DNA from 2 places in the Sporosarcina sp. SAFN-010 genome. Region 1 is predicted to be linked to the other one. Evidence: a T-box and tRNA genes for the amino acid it is inferred to sense, from the RefSeq annotation. Region 1 holds a T-box; the other holds one or more tRNA genes.
The links. The T-box of region 1 lies ahead of metG (methionine--tRNA ligase). A T-box ahead of a tRNA ligase gene usually reads a tRNA of that ligase, here a tRNA-Met.

Region 1 (3,431 bases):
CTTATTGATCGTCGAAATAAGAAATATCTCATGATTATTCTTAGTTTTTTTCAAGCGTGTCTAATTGCTATATTGCCTTACTTTTCATCTCTTGTTCTTATTTATAGCATGGTATTTTTTATCACAATGGCGAGTTCTATGTATCATCCAACATCAATGACTTATATTACAAAGCTAATTCCTATGGAGCAGAGAAAACGTTTTAACGCGTTACGAAGTTTGCTCGATTCAGGAGCTTTTCTTACCGGTCCAGCGATAGCCGGAATTATGTTTGCAATAGGGACACCCAATATGGCTATATACTTGAATGCCGTTGCTTTACTTGTGTCAACGTTTATTACAATGGCGATGCCTAATGTTGAGGCGGATGAAGAATTTTCAAGAACAGAAGATAGGAAGTTGACTGTTGGTCTACTGAAAGACGACTGGAAACTGGTCATACAGTTTACTCGAAACTATTCATATACCATGCTTATTTATTTTTTGTTTAGTGTCATGATCGTATTGATGACAGCTACAGATTCTTTGGAAGCTGCATTTGCAACCCGAGTGCTCTCCTTATCTGAAAGGGATTACGGACTTCTGGTAAGTAGCGCAGGTGCAGGCTTATTAATGGGTTCGATAACGAATACATTCACTGTCGAAAAGGTACCTACTTCATGGTTAATTGGAGTAGGCTCCCTGTTCACTGCAGTGGGATATATCGTATTCTCATCATCTACTACTTTTTTTATAGCAATTGTTGGTTGTTTTGTTTTATCGTTTGCCTCGGCCTTTGCAAATACTGGTTTTTATACGTTCTATCAAAACAATATACCTGTACATGTGATGGGAAGAATCGGAAGTATTTATGGGGTTATTGAGGCATTCCTAATCATCCTTCTAACTGTCATTTTCGGGTTAGCATCAGAAATGATTTCTATCAGAGTGGTTGTCGTTACCGGTTCTTGGAGTATGGCTGTAGTTGCCAGCATCTTATTTGTTTACAACATAAGACCATCCAAATCTAACTTGTATTCCACTTCATTGAAAAAATTAAAAGCGGAGTGAGGAGTGGGGGAGAAATAAGTTACTATGTACAAATGTAATATTTTGGAGTAATAAAGACTTTTAAATTTTCAGTGTTTGTGCAATAATAAGTGAAATAGTTTTTAAAAGCGATGAGAAGGAAAGTAGGTCAACCTCAATTTTCTAACAGAGAGCTTCGGAATCTGAAAAGAAGCAGAAAATAGTTGATTGAATATGGCCTTTGAGCAGCAAAGTCGACTTTCATTTTAATGAGATAGACTTTGACGAGATGTGACACTCGTTATAAATGTCAAAGTACATGCGTAATACGATGTACTTACTGAGGCTAATGATAAAACTTGTTAGCGAATTAAGGTGGTAACACGAGGAAACCTCGTCCTTAGACATTCTTTATGTCTAGGGGCGAGGTTTTTTATATTGGGGAGGGGAAAGTTATGACAATATTTATTGGAGGAGCTTGGCCATATGCAAATGGTTCGTTGCATTTAGGACATATCGCTGCGTTATTGCCAGGAGACATTTTAGCTAGATATTACAGACAAAAAGGAGAAAAAGTACTCTATGTATCAGGTAGTGATTGTAATGGGACTCCCATTTCCATTCGTGCCAATCAAGAGAATACCTCGACTGAAACAATTGCCAACCGGTATCACGAAGAATTTGTCCAGTGTTTTCAGAAGTTAGGTTTTTCTTATGATTTCTACACACGTACTGATGCCGAACATCATCATGAGTCCGTACAAAACATATTCTTAAAACTATATGAGAACGGACATCTATATAAAAAGACGATAGAACAAGCTTATTGCGAAACAGATCATCGATTCTTGCCAGATCGGTTTGTTGAAGGGATTTGTCCGAATTGTGGCGCTAAAGCAAGGGGGGACCAATGTGATGCGTGTTCATCGATTTTAGATCCACTCGATTTAATCGAAAAACGGTGTAAAATTTGTGGAAATCCACCTGCTTTTAAAGAAACAGAGCACTTTTACTTCTTGTTTAGTGAATTCCAAAAACGACTAGAGACATTTGTAGAGGAAGCAAAGAAGGAAGGGATGTGGCGTGAAAATGCGATTCGTTTGACCACAAGATATTTAAACGAAGGAGTTCCTGATCGAGCTGTAACGCGTGATTTACCCAATGGTGTTGAAGTGCCCATTAAAGGCTTTGAAGGAAAGAAAATTTACGTATGGATTGAAGCCGTCGCAGGATATCTAACGGCAAGTATTGAGTGGGCGAAACAGCATGGGGAATCACTTGAAGACTGGTGGAATGAGGAAACTCTCTCCTATTATGTACATGGGAAAGATAACATCCCTTTTCATTCAATCATCTGGCCATCTATTCTAATGGGCATTAATAATCCAACACTCCCTTCTCACATTGTTTCAAACGAGTATTTAACATTGGAAAAACAAAAACTATCGACAAGTAAGAATTGGGCAGTTTGGGTTCCATATTATTTGGAGAAGTATGATGCAGATTCCCTGAGGTATTTTTTGACAATCAATGCACCAGAAAACAGGGATACTGATTTTTCATGGAGAGAATTTGTGTATAGTCATAACAGTGAATTACTAGGTGCCTATGGCAATTTTATAAATCGTACACTTAAATTTATCGAAAAGTATTATGAGGGAAAAATACTCGTGGAAGAGATAGATACAGAAATTAGAGCGAAAATAAGAAATCTCTATCAAGATGTAGGGTTACTCATCGAGGATGCTCATCTAAAAAATGCATTAGAGCATATTTTTGAGTTTGTACGATATGCAAACAAATATTTTGATGATCAAAAGCCATGGATTCAAGTTAAAGAAGACTTGTCTGCATGTAACCGGACAATGGCGAATTGCATCTACATCATTTCAAATCTTGCGCAGCTCCTAAATCCGTTTCTTCCATTTTCAAGTCAGCGTGTGCAAGAAATGTTAGGACTTAATGAAATGAACTGGGAGGAGATCGAGGTATCTGCACGGACCCTTAAAGAAATTAAACCGCTATACACTAGAATTGAGCTAGAAAGGATTGAAGAGGAAATCGAGAATTTGAAAAAAGGAATCACTAATAGCTAGAAGTACGATGATTTTTGTAATTGATGGACATAAATTAGCAAATATTCTAAATCTAGATAAGAGGATTGTTATATCGGAATGAAGAAAATTAAAAGAGATTAAGTCTGTATTTTAGGAAGTATGGTGTGCAAGTAGAAGTAGAAGTTATTGAAAAGTTGGTTTGACCATAGTCTTTACAGAGGCACGGATTTTTCATAACAACATTGAAACAGGACAAAAAAATATGTAATAACAGGAGACTAAAAATGACGTTAACTAATTTTGAGGAATATGATGATCCAATTTTATATGATAAAGAAAATGAGGCGTATTTATCAGAATTACCAT
Region 2 (3,431 bases), on a different contig from region 1:
TGTATTGCGAGTGATTCGTGCAATTATTTTGCTTCTGTCCCAGCCCTTTCGGTTCATCTATCGTAGATTTTTCAGATATCACTTCAAAAAAAAGCCAAAGTAACGTATACTAGATAATTATGATATCTGTAAAATTGTAATTGAGGGGATGTGCAGGAGATGGAGCAAAAGGGTAGGAAGTTCACTTCCTCATCGGTTGCATCGATTGAAACTGAATATGTCCGCTCCATGCAACGAAAAGAGGACTGGCGACGTAAGCAAAAGAAGCGGCTTAAAGTGAAGCTGCTCATTTTTGCAATGATTGTCGTAGTCACATTCGGAGGCATTGCGAGCTACAATCACCAACAGAAAAAGATGTTGGCCTCAAAACAACAAGAAAAACAGGAACTGGTAGAACAGCTAGCTGTAAAAACTAGTGAGCAAGAACAACTCAAGAAGCAGTTGTTGAAACTGGATGACGAAGAGTACATTGCAAAGCTTGCACGTAAGGAATACTTTGTATCGAACAAGGATGAAATCATCTTCTCTCTTCCAGAAGGGAAGAAAAAATTAAACAAAAAAGACGACGGAAAAGAGTAGTCTTATTGACACTCTTTTTTTGTTGGATATAATGAAAGTAGGAATCTTGCGCAGGCAAGACCCGTAAAAACGGTTGCTAGGCTTCTGAAACAGGAGCCCGCTTAAATTCTAAGGAGGAGCATTTTTTTTATGTCAATTGAAGTAGGCAGCAAGCTAGAGGGTAAAGTGACAGGGATTACAAATTTTGGGGCATTCGTTGAATTGCCGACCGGCGTAACAGGACTCGTCCACATCAGTGAAGTGGCAGATAACTACGTCAAAGATATTAATGACCATTTAAAAGTCGGCGACATGGTTGAAGTGAAAGTCATGAACGTCGGTTCTGATGGCAAGATTGGTTTGTCGATCCGGAAAGCAAAACCGGAATCGGAACAACGGCCGCAGCGCCCGCAGCGACCGTCACGCCCTCGTCAGGGAGGGGGACGTCCTCCTGAGCGTCCAGAGAATTTCGAGACGAAAATGGCGAAATTCATGAAGGAAAGCGAAGAAAATCTAACAACACTTAAGCGAGCAACTGAGTCGAAACGCGGAGGCCGCGGAGCACGCAGAGGCTAAAAGTGCTTTAGAACGGTTGGAAACGACCCTTTTGAGCTGTTTCAATGCAGGAAAAAATGTCTTATAGATGAAAGCTGAGGATGCGCGTTGCGTGCACTCAGCTTTTTTTGTGGTTCTATAATATTTGTTGGGCTAAAATGAGAAAACTGCTGGATTTGATGGAGGATCCAGTTCTGGTCCGATTCGATTGTTAGTGCAAAGGAGTCTTCCCGAAAAACAAGCGAAGCGCTACCAATTAATGTCCTAAATCGGTTGAATTGTGTCCCGTTCTCGAGAAATTCCACGTTGTGTCGGAGAAATTCATAGATGTGATTGAGAAACTTTCCTCTCTGATGAACAAATTATTCTCAGTGTCGGGCAATACCTCACGACTGAAGGAGAAAGTTAACAGGTGCGTAATGGAGTTCTCTTTGTGAGCGGAAGATAGATTTTATGATCACAAATCGAGGTTTATGAGCGGAAAGCAGAGTTTATGATCACAATTCGAGAGTTATGAGCGGAAAGCAGAGTTTATGATCACAATTCGAGAGTTATGAGTGGAAAGCAGAGTTTATGATCACAATTCGAGAGTTATGAGCGGAATCCAAAGTTTATGATCACATTCCCAGATATATGATCATCCCTCGCAATACCAGGATCCGTAAGCACAAAAAAGGACTTGTCCAAGTGGACAAGTCCTTTCCAAAACATTTTTATGGCGGCAGAGGGGATCGAACCCCCGACCTCACGGGTATGAACCGTACGCTCTAGCCAGCTGAGCTACGCCGCCGTATTAGGGTGCGTCAACATGTTGTTCACGACCTTATTCATCATACAGATTATTTTTCAATCTGTCAACGGTTTCTAAAAACTTTGTGTGGCATAGAAAGTTGCTCGTAGTCATCATCGTCCACTTACTGATCTTTCCCTATTGAAAACATCCCCGTAAACCGTCGAAATGTTTTTAGGACCAGGTGTCAGAAACAGACAAATTATTAGACAACGGGTCTGTATACTAATGGCAATAGGTCATAGGGGGAATGAGATGATGAAGATGATCAGTAGTAATACAGAGAGATCACTGTGGCAACAAGTTCAGGGTGTAGTAGGGTCAATCTTACAACGGAAAGTCCACTTGCTGACAACGTTTCTATTCACGATTGGATCGTTCTTTCTATCACAAGCCGTGTTGTTTGACGCGGCGGTACCATTTTTCTTACCTGTTTGGGCCCTAGCAACGATGCGCTATCCTAAGTATATGTTACCTGTATTCATCGGGGGAATCAGTGGAAGTTTGTTCGTCGGTTTGGGACAATCTATTATTTTCATTTTGCAATTGCTTTTATTTAACTTGGTCATTCGACATCCGTTTACGAGAAAGTCCATACCGCTTACTGTCGCAGGTACCGTTATTTTCACACAAGTGTTTTGGCAATTGATTATGTATGCAGGACAACCACCGCTCACCGTACAGGTTGCGATTGGATTTGAAGCATTGCTTGCCTTACTTATGACAGTCTTTCTTTTCATCGCATTTCCGCAAGTGGATAAGTTGCTGTATACGCCATGGCGAGCAGAACAACTCGGGGCAGCGTGTATCGTAGCTGCTATGGCAACAACAGGCATGAACAATCTGATTATTGGGTATATTTCAGTCCCGGGGTTGTTACTGTATACAGCTATTTTGATTGCCGCTCTTGCTGGCGGCGTGTTATTTTCAACGACAATCGCCATGCTGATTGCCGCGATTACAGGGATGGCAGAACTGTCGTTCACTGGAATGATGACGGTTTACGGAATGACTGGATTCGCAGCTGGATCTATGAAGGGATTCGGAAAGCTAGGTGTCGCAACAGGAGGCATCTTTGCATCTGTCTTTTTCCTATTATATGACTTGACGTTGCCTCTTGATGAAACACATTTTGCGACAATAGGTGCCGCGACGCTCCTATTTCTTCTTATTCCGTCGAAACGACTCGCATCCGTCCGCGAAGTACTCGTTCCAGAGCAACAGGATTTATCAGAAAAACGTCAGCAATGGTTGGCGCGACGGTTGGATGAACAACTCACGGACTTCCAACAATTCGCCTCCTTTATGTCGACAATGGTGAATGATCAGTTCCCTGTTCAAGAATCGCGTCAATTGGAACAGGTACAAGAAACGCCGAGTGCGTGTCGATCTTGTTTCCGCTACTCTAAATGCTGGGCATCAGATGATGACAGTATTCCGAATTTACTTTCTGAGTGGGAATCGACGTATTCTGCTACGAAAAAAGCAGCGCGTCATAGGGTGGAAGAGAAAATTAGATACAAGTGTG

Region 2: it encodes a tRNA-Met, which carries the amino acid that the T-box ahead of metG (methionine--tRNA ligase) is inferred to sense. The anticodon was not compared.

What each region holds. Positions count from the first base shown of each region.
Region 1 covers NZ_JBPFDS010000003.1:34,900-38,330, forward strand. The annotation lists gene ACR65F_RS04760 (MFS transporter) at 1-1,050, shown strand, start outside; T-box leader at 1,152-1,413, shown strand; gene metG (methionine--tRNA ligase) at 1,464-3,104, shown strand; gene ACR65F_RS04770 (class I SAM-dependent methyltransferase) at 3,350-3,431, shown strand, end outside.
Region 2 covers NZ_JBPFDS010000017.1:13,033-16,463, reverse strand. The annotation lists gene yabQ (spore cortex biosynthesis protein YabQ) at 1-103, shown strand, start outside; gene ACR65F_RS15670 (FtsB family cell division protein) at 160-579, shown strand; gene ACR65F_RS15665 (S1 domain-containing RNA-binding protein) at 709-1,134, shown strand; tRNA gene ACR65F_RS15660 (tRNA-Met) at 1,830-1,903, opposite strand; gene ACR65F_RS15655 (SpoIIE family protein phosphatase) at 2,159-3,431, shown strand, end outside.